Regions from separate parts of the Streptomyces sp. NPDC091287 genome, predicted to be linked through region 2. Evidence: riboswitches for the same ligand, from Rfam matches in the RefSeq annotation. Region 2 holds a riboswitch; the other holds the start of a gene.

Region 1 (4,702 bases), on a different contig from region 2:
TCACGCCCTACCGCAGCCTGTCTCAGTCGTCGTACGCGTCCAGCGGGGGGCAGGAGCAGACCAGGTTCCGGTCGCCGAAGGCTCCGTCGATGCGGCGCACCGGCGGCCAGTACTTGTCCGCGGCGGACACCCCGGCCGGGAAGACGGCCTCCTCGCGGCTGTAACCGTGGTCCCAGTCGCCGCCGAGCGCGGCCGCGGTGTGCGGGGCGTTGCTCAGCGGGTTGTCGTCCTGGCTCCACTCCCCCGAGGCGACCTTCTCGATCTCGGCGCGGATCGCGATCATGGTGTCGCAGAACCGGTCGAGCTCCGCGAGGTTCTCGCTCTCCGTCGGCTCGATCATCAGCGTGCCGGCCACCGGGAACGACATGGTCGGCGAGTGGAAGCCGTAGTCGATCAGGCGCTTGGCCACGTCGTCGATGGAGACGCCGGTCGCCTTGGAGATCGGGCGCAGGTCCACGATGCACTCGTGCGCGACGAGGCCGGCCGGGCCGTTGTACAGGATCGGGAAGTGCGGCTCCAGGCGCTTGGCGATGTAGTTCGCGGCCAGCACGGCGACCTGCGTGGCCCGCTTGAGCCCCTCGCCGCCCATCAGACGGACGTACGCCCACGAGATCGGCAGAATGCCCGCCGAGCCCCACGGGGCGGCCGAGATCGGGCCCACACCGGTCTCCGGACCCGCGGCGGGCTGGAGGGGGTGGTTGGGGAGGTACGGGGCGAGGTGCGCGCGGACACCGACCGGGCCGACGCCGGGGCCGCCGCCGCCGTGCGGGATGCAGAAGGTCTTGTGCAGGTTCAGGTGCGAGACGTCGCCGCCGAACTTGCCGGGCTTGGCGAGCCCGACCAGCGCGTTGAGGTTGGCGCCGTCGACGTAGACCTGGCCACCCGCGTCGTGCACCTCGCCGCAGATCTCGGCGACGTGCTCCTCGAACACCCCGTGCGTGGACGGGTAGGTGATCATGAGCACGGCCAGCTCGTCGCGGTGCTGCTCGATCTTGGCGCGCAGGTCCGCGATGTCGACCTCGCCGTCGTCGGCGGTCTTCACCACGACGACCTTCATGCCCGCCATGACGGCGCTGGCGGCGTTGGTGCCGTGCGCGGAGGACGGGATGAGGCAGACGGTGCGCTGGTCGTCGCCGTTGGCCCGGTGGTACGCGCGGACGGCCAGCAGTCCCGCGAACTCGCCCTGGGAGCCGGCGTTGGGCTGGAGGGACACCGCGTCGTAGCCGGTGACCTCGGCGAGGCGCTCCTCCAGCTCACGGATGAGGGAGAGGAAGCCCTGCGCCTGGTCGGCCGGGGCGAAGGGGTGCAGCGCGCCGAACTCGGGCCAGGTGATCGACTCCATCTCGGCGGTCGCGTTCAGCTTCATGGTGCAGGAGCCGAGCGGGATCATGCCGCGGTCCAGCGCGTAGTCGCGGTCGGCGAGCTTGCGCAGGTAGCGCAGCATCGCGGTCTCGGAGCGGTGCTGGTGGAAGACCGGGTGGGTCAGGATGTCGTCGGAGCGCAGCAGCCCCTCGGGCAGCGCGTCGGCGACCGTCGCGTCCAGCGCCTCGATGTCGCCCTCGGCGCCGAAGGCGGCCCAGACGGCGGAGATCTGCGCACGGGTGGTGGTCTCGTCGCAGGCGATGGAGACCTGGCCGGCGTCGACGAGGCGGAGGTTGACGCCGCGCTCCCGGGCGTCCGCGACGACGGCCGCGGCCTTTCCGGGGACGCGCACGGTCAGGGTGTCGAAGAACGCGCCGTGCACGACGTCGACGCCGGCACTCCGCAGTCCGTCGGCCAGGATCGCGGCGAAGCGGTGGGTGCGCCGGGCGATCGTCCGCAGCCCGTCGGGGCCGTGGTAGACCGCGTACATCCCGGCCATGACGGCGAGCAGGACCTGCGCGGTGCAGATGTTGCTGGTGGCCTTCTCGCGACGGATGTGCTGCTCGCGGGTCTGGAGGGCCAAGCGGTAGGCCTTGTTGCCGTCGGCGTCGACGGAGACGCCGACGAGGCGGCCGGGCAGGGACCGGGCGAACTTCTCGCGGACCGCCATGAAGCCGGCGTGCGGACCGCCGAAGCCCATCGGGACGCCGAAGCGCTGGGTGGTGCCGACCGCGATGTCGGCGCCGAGCGCGCCGGGCGAGGTGAGCAGCGTGAGGGCCAGCAGGTCGGCGGCGACGGTGACGATCGCGCCGAGCTCGTGGGCCTGCTCGATGACGGGCTCGATGGGGCGCACGGCACCGGAAGCGCCCGGGTACTGGAGCAGGACGCCGAAGACGCCGCGCTCGGCGATCTCGGCGGGGATGCCGTCGCTCAGGTCCGCGACGACGACCTCGACACCGGTGGGCTCGGCGCGGGTCTCGATCACCGCGACGGTCTGCGGCAGGGTGTCGGCGTCGACCAGGAAGACGCCCTTCTTGACCTTGCCGACGCGCCGGGCGAGGGCCATCGCCTCGGCGGCCGCGGTGCCCTCGTCGAGCAGCGAGGCGCCGGAGGTGGGCAGCCCGGTCAGCTCGGCGACCATCGTCTGGAAGTTGAGGAGGGCCTCCAGGCGGCCCTGGGAGATCTCCGGCTGGTACGGCGTGTAGGCCGTGTACCAGGCGGGGTTCTCCATGACGTTGCGCAGGATGACGGGCGGCGTGAAGGTGCCGTAGTAGCCGAGGCCGATCATCGGGGCCAGCACCTCGTTGCGGTCGGCCAGCGACCGCAGCTCGGCCAGGACCTCCGCCTCGGTGCGCGCCGAGGGAAGGTTCAGGGCCTCCGCGCTCTTGATCACGTCGGGCACCGCGGCGGCGGTGAGCTCGTCCAGGGAGCCGTAGCCGACCTGGGCGAGCATCTTCGCCTGGGCTCCGGCGTCGGGCCCTATGTGGCGCTGCTCGAACGGAATGCCCTGCTCCAGCTGGGAGAGCGGAGTGCGACGGGGGGTCATGGTGGAGGCCTCCTGGTCTGTCACGACCTGCGAGGGGCACCACGGCGCGGGTGCCCGAACGGCCTCCCCCTCTGTCATCTCAACCTGAGAGCTTCACCGGCCCGCCCGGGGGCGTGCCGACTTTCACCGTCGGTGAGGGTCGAGTCCGCCTGGGCCTGCGCCCGCACGGAATCGCCCTGCTTTCCAGAGTGACCTCGTCCGTGCGGTACGGGGGCCTGAGAGATTCCGGGGAGGAGTTGCTCCTTCGGCGCCTCCGGATTCTCCACCGGAGGACTCTCCCGCACGGGGTCAGCAGCCACAGCCAGCCTACCAGCGGCCACTGCGCCGGAGTTCTCGAGTGGCCGACGCCACGGATCTGCACTTGTGTGGTGCTGGTGGAGCGACAGCGTCCACCCTGAGCAGTTGCGACCAGTGGGAGGCACCGTGCAGACCGATATCGATCCGCGCCGCCTGATCGGCCGCAAGGCATTCGATCGCAAGGGCGCCAAGATCGGAACGGTGGATGAGGTCTATCTCGACGACGCGACGGGCGTGCCCGAGTGGGCGGCCGTCCGCACCGGCCTGTTCAGCAGGGACGCCTTCGTCCCCCTGGAGCCCAGCGAATTCGTCGAGGACGCGCTGCGCGTCCCCTTCGACCGCGCCTTGATCAAGGGCGCGCCGGACTTCGGCGTCGGCCGGCACCTCTCGCCCGAGCAGGAACTGCAGCTCTACCGCCATTACGGGCTGGACTCCCCACCCTCGGAGCAGTCGGCGCCCGACCGGGACTTCGGCAGGCTGGCGGGCCAGGAGGAGTAGTCGGCCGCGTCACGGACGAGCGGCAGCGGGTCGGCGGGCCGCAGCAGCGGGTCGTCGATGCGGAACGTCAGCACCCGGCCGGGTGCGCTCCACGGCTCCTCGAACCGGACGGTGACGCGGCCCACGCCACTCCCCTGCACCCAGCCGTGCCCGTGCTCCTCGTGGTGCACGTCGTGCCCGGCGGGCCAGCGCCGCGCGGCGAGCAGTTCCGCGCTGTCCGGCTCGGGCTCGGCCGCCACGTTCTCCTCCTCGCCCTCCCCCGGCGCCCGGTGCTCCTCCTGGGCCCGTTGAGCGAGCTCCCGGGCGTCGGCGGCCTGGGCGAACAGGTCCTCCTGGGTGTAGTCGGCCAGCCCCGTCACACCGACCCCCAGCAGCCGTACGCCCCCCGTGGTGTCGACGGACTCCAGCAGCCGCCCCGCCGCCTCACGGACCACTGTGGGGTCGTCCGTGGGGCCTCTGAGCGTCTCGGAGCGGGTCAGCGTGGAGAAGTCGTAGCGGCGCACCTTCAGCACCACCGTGCGGCCCGACCGGTCGGCGGCGCGCAGCCGCTCCACGCACCGGACGGCCAGCCGCTCCACCTCGGCCCGCACCCGCACCCGGTCGTGCAGGTCCACGTCGAAGGTGTCCTCCACCGATACGGACTTGGCGTCCCGCTCGGCGACCACCGGCCGGTCGTCGAGCCCCAGCGCCATCCGGTAGAGCCCGTGGCCGTGGGCCTTGCCGACCAGCCGTACGAGTTCCGCCTCGCCCGCCTCGGCCAGATCGTGGACGGTGGTCATCCCGGCGCGTCTGAGGTGGTCGCCGGTGGCCGGGCCGACCCCCGGCAGGATGCGCACGGACCTGGGGGCGAGCAGCTCACGCTCGGTGCCGGGCTCGATGAGCAGCAGTCCGTCGGGCTTGGCCTCCTCGGAGGCGATCTTGGCGAGCATCTTGGAATCGGCCAGCCCGACGGATCCGCTGAGGCCGGTCACCGCGCGGATGGCCGTCCGCAGTCCTTCA
Region 2 (4,702 bases):
CGTGATGCCGATGGTGGCCACGCCGTCCTCGAGGGCCGACAGCCACTCGTGCTCCTTGCTGTACCGCAGCTGCTGGGGGTTGCTCATGACCTGAATTCTCCTGTACGCGGGGGAGTGCTGATGAACGGTGGTCTTACGGTGTGAGACGGAGGTACGTCACTCGCGTGACGCCCGCACGCGGTGAGCGTGATGCCCGCACGCGGTGAGAAGGCCCGGATTCTCCCGGGACGTCACTTCTGGCGCTTGTAGAACGGCAGCGCGACGACCTCGTACGGCTCGTGCGTGCCGCGGATGTCCACGCCCACGCCCTCGGTGCCCGGGGCCGCGAAGGCCGCGTCCACGTAGGCCATGGCGATCGGCTTGCCCAGCGTCGGGGACGGGGCGCCGGAGGTGACCTCGCCGATCACCTTGCCGTCGGCGACGACCGGGAAACCGGCGCGCGGGACCCGGCGGCCCTCGGCGATCAGGCCCACCAGCTTGCGCGGCGGGGCGGTCTCGGCGCGCTCGGCGGCGGCGGTCAGGGCCTCGCGCCCGACGAAGTCGCCCTCCTTCTCGAACTTCACGACCCGGCCCAGACCCGCGTCGAACGGGGTGAGCGCGGTCGTCAGCTCGTGCCCGTACAGCGGCATGCCCGCCTCCAGGCGCAGCGTGTCCCGGCAGGAGAGCCCGCAGGGGATCAGGCCGTGCGGGGAGCCGGCCTCGGTCAGCGCCCGCCACAGCTGCTCGGCGTGCTCGGGCGCCACGAACAGCTCGAAGCCGTCCTCGCCGGTGTAGCCGGTACGGGCGATGAGCGCCGGGACCCCGGCGACCGTGCCCGGCAGGCCCGCGTAGTACTTCAGCCCGTCCAGGTCGGCGTCGGTGACGGCCTTCATGATGGCGGGCGACTCGGGCCCCTGGACCGCGAGCAGCGCGTACGCGTCCCGGTCGTCGCGCACCTCGGCGTCGAAGCCGCCGACCCGGGCGGTCAGCGCGTCCAGGACGATCTGCGCGTTGCCCGCGTTGGCGACGACCATGTATTCGGGGGCCTCGGTCTCGCCCAGGCGGTAGACGATCAGGTCGTCCACGATCCCGCCGTCCTCCTGGACGATCATCGTGTAGCGGGCCCGGCCGTTGCCGACGGTGGCGATGTTGCCCACCAGCGCGTAGCTCAGGAAGGCGGCGGCCCCGGGCCCGGTGACGGTGATCTCGCCCATGTGCGACAGGTCGAAGAGTCCGGCCCGGGTGCGTACGGCGTTGTGCTCGTCGCGCTCACTGGCGTACCGCAGGGGCATGTCCCAGCCCGCGAAGTCGGTCATGGTGGCGCCGAGCGAGCGGTGCAGTGCGTCGAGGGCGGTAAGACGGGGGGCAGTGCTCATGGATACGGCTCCAGGGCATGACGACGTCAGGACGAATCCTCCCCATCTGTCATCGGAACCTGAGAGGTTCGCCGATAGCCCCCGACGGGGTATGCCCCTGGAGGGCGCCCCGGATCAGGGGGCTCGGCTTGCACCTTGGGTGGAGCCGCGGAACGGCTCGCTTTTCAGATCTGCCTCATCCACGCGGTACGGGGCCTGAGAGATTCAAGGGAGGATCTTGCTCCTTCGGCGCCCGGCTCACACTGTGGCCGGAACTCTCCCGCGCGGATTCGAACGGCCGGTATGCAGTTGGCGGGGTCATCATCGCATGCATTGGGGGAGAGTGGGGGGCCCGGTCCCCACGCAGGTGAATACGGCTACAACAGGCCCTGACACGGTTGTGCCTCATTGCCTTTTCTTTACACTTCAGGGGCAGGCGTGGGGGACACGACGGCAGGGGGATGGGCGATGACGTTGCAGCGGTCGGCACCGACCGCGGGGGTCGCGCACGGCGCGATGCCCGCACAGCCCGGCGCTCCCGCGCGGGAGCTGCTGACGGGAGGCGCTCCGGTGGTACGCGACCTGCGCGGGCGCACCGCCTGCGGCCCGTACAGCCTCGACCTCACCGCCGGTGACGTCGTCGTGGTCTCCGGGCTCCCCGGCAGCGGGAAGTCGACCCTCATCCGGCGGGCCGCGCAGGGCCGCGCCATCGACTCCCAGAACACCCGCGACAGCTGGGCCGCCGCCCTGCCCCGTTTACTGCCCTACGCCCTCTACCGCCCCCTGGTCCGCGCCGCGCACTACCTCGGCCTCTGGAGCGCCCTGCGCTCCGGTGAATCCGTCGTCGTGCACGACTGCGGCACCCAGACCTGGGTACGCCGCTGGCTCGCCCGGCACGCCGAGAGCCGGGGCCGCACCCTCCATCTGATCCTGCTCGACGTGACACCCGAGGTGGCGCGGCAGGGACAGCGCGAGCGTGGGCGCGGCGTCTCCGGCTACGCCTTCGCCCGCCACCGGCACGCGGTCGCCCGGCTGCTCCGCGACACCGAACAGGGGCTGCTGCCCGCCGGCTGCACCTCCGCGGTGCTGCTGGACCGCGAGGCCGCGGGAGCGCTCGGCCGGATCTCCTTCACGGCCGACGAGGCTTCCACCGCCCGCTGACCGTTAAGGTGCTGGCCGGAGCAGAGGCCGCCGGGCGCGGCCGAGGCGGTGGAGAGAGGGCACAGAGGCAGTGGACATTCCGGCACCCGCACCGGCACACCCCCAGCAGGGGTGGCCCGCCAACGAGCTCGAAGAGGTGCTGACGGCCTCGCTCGGCGTCCCCGACGCGGGCGGCCGCCTCGTCGAGGTGCTCGGCCGCAGCTCCGTCTGGGTGCCGCTGCCGAACGGCGGCACCCCCGCCAGCGCGGACCTCGACCTGCCGATGATGGAGATCGACGGCGCGGCCTTCGTCCCCGTCTTCAGCTCCGAGGCCCAGTTCCTCAGCTGCGTCGGCAGCCACATGTCCTTCACCGTCGCGCCCGCCCGCGACTTCGCCCGGGGCCTGCCCCCACAGGTCGGCATCGCCGTCAATCCGGGCGGCGCGGTCGGCATACCGCTTCCGCCGCCCGCCGTCGCCGAGCTCTGCCGGGCCGGCCGCACCGCCCTGGACGGGCCCGCCACCGGCGGCCGGGTCCGGCTGTTCGAGCCGGACTGGCAGCACGACCCGGTCGACTTCCTCACCGCGGTCTCCGAGGAGTTCGGGGCCACCGGAGTGGTGAGCACCGCACGCCGGGCGCTGGCCAGCATCGAGGGCGGCGACCCGGTCCTCTTCGTCGGCGTCGAGTTCGTCACCTGGGACGGCGCGGGACAGAGCGCGCCCATGGACGCCATCGGCCGCGCGCTCGGCCGGGTCCAGGTGCCCTGGCCGGTCAACCTGGTCCTGCTGGATGTGGCGGAGGACCTCGTCGGCGACTGGATGCGGGAGAAAGTGCGCCCGTTCTACCGGCGCGAGGGCCACTGATCCACCGCCGCGAGGACCACTGACGGCGACGGGACCGGGCACCGCCGGACCAGGGCGTCAAGTCGGTGCCAGAATCGGCGCATAAGCTGGTTTGATGGCGTGGTCGCTCCCGTGTGCCCGGGAGCGGTGGCGCGAACGCGACGGATCGACGAGGGGCGGAACCCAGGGTGAGTGCGTCAGGCACCGCGGCGGCCAGTGGGGCCTTCCCCGATCGAGCGGAGTCGAGTGCCTCGGGGAAGGTCGAGCACATGCTGCGCCAGGTGACCCCGGGGCGTTACGACGCCTACGAGGCGCTGCTCGCCGCGGTAGCCGAGGGCCGGGTCTGGATGCTGCTCTGGCACGGCACGGCCGGCTCACCGGACGCCCAGTACGGGAACATGGAGATCGACGGCCTGGGCTACGCCCCCTGCGTCACCTCCGCCCAGGAGCTCTCCGCCAGTGGCTGGAACCGGGCCCACGAGCTGGTCACCGGACGCGACATCGCCCGCGCCCTGTTCCCCGACCGCTGGGGCATCTGGCTCAATCCGCACGCCCCCGGCGGCGGCGTCGGCATTCCCTGGCTCGACCTGCGGCGCATCGCCACCGGCCTGGACCGGCTGCCCGCCGGACCGCTCCGGCTCTCCGACCCCGCCATCGAACTCCCGCAGTTCTACGCCCTGCTCACCCAGAACGCCCACCGCACCCCCGCGATCCGCTCGCTGCGCCGCGCCTGGGTGCACCCCGCGGTCGGCGTCCCGTATCTCGCGATCGGCCTCGACCTCTACGACACCGGCCGCGCCTCCGTCGAATCGGTGCGGGAGATGATGCGGCAGTCGGTCGGCGCGGTCCCCGAGGGGCTGCCCGTCTCCACCGTCGCCCTGTCCGACGAGTACGACCCGGTCGGCATGTGGCTGCGCGCGAACGCCCGCCCCTTCTACGACCGCGAGGCGCACGCCCCCGCCGGCCCGCCGCCTCTCGCCGCCCCCGGATACGGCTACCCGCCCCAGCCCCGCTGAACTGCGCCGAGCGGGTGGAGCGGTCGGGCGCTGCCCTCCGCCTCCGGTCACCCTCCGTCGAACACCCCTCCATGTCCGGCTTGTTAACCGCCCGCGTGAGGATGTCCCGGAACTGGACGGTTTGTTAACTGTCCGGGTCTCGACTAGGTCTCACCGCTATCCGGACTGTTCTCTTGCGGCAGGCACCGTCTGTAGTGTGCGGCCATCAAACCTCACCACATGGCGAACCAGGGGTGGACCCATGCGCATATTCAAGTCCCGGGCTGTCCGGGCGGTCACGACAGCGGTCGCTGTCGCTCTGATCGCCACGGGCTGTTCCAGCGAGCGGGACGAGGGCGGCTCCAAGGGGGGCGAAAAGGACACCTTCGTCT

What was found. A riboswitch is a leader RNA that binds a small molecule or an ion and turns the genes downstream of it on or off. The one in region 2 is predicted to bind glycine.
Region 1: linked by a shared signal. The riboswitch ahead of gcvP (aminomethyl-transferring glycine dehydrogenase) and the one ahead of gcvT (glycine cleavage system aminomethyltransferase GcvT) in region 2 are both predicted to bind glycine.

The regions. Positions count from the first base shown of each region.
Region 1 is NZ_JBIVUV010000030.1:60,690-65,391, forward strand. Features, by position in the region: gene gcvP (aminomethyl-transferring glycine dehydrogenase) at 23-2,908, opposite strand; glycine riboswitch at 3,102-3,199, opposite strand; gene ACIQRW_RS36210 (PRC-barrel domain-containing protein) at 3,332-3,703, shown strand; gene ACIQRW_RS36215 (DNA polymerase IV) at 3,625-4,702, opposite strand, start outside.
Region 2 is NZ_JBIVUV010000035.1:8,477-13,178, forward strand. Features, by position in the region: gene gcvH (glycine cleavage system protein GcvH) at 1-87, opposite strand, end outside; gene gcvT (glycine cleavage system aminomethyltransferase GcvT) at 231-1,355, opposite strand; glycine riboswitch at 1,530-1,627, opposite strand; gene ACIQRW_RS37235 (AAA family ATPase) at 1,803-2,495, shown strand; gene ACIQRW_RS37240 (enhanced serine sensitivity protein SseB) at 2,566-3,336, shown strand; gene ACIQRW_RS37245 (enhanced serine sensitivity protein SseB C-terminal domain-containing protein) at 3,504-4,331, shown strand; gene ACIQRW_RS37250 (ABC transporter substrate-binding protein) at 4,573-4,702, shown strand, end outside.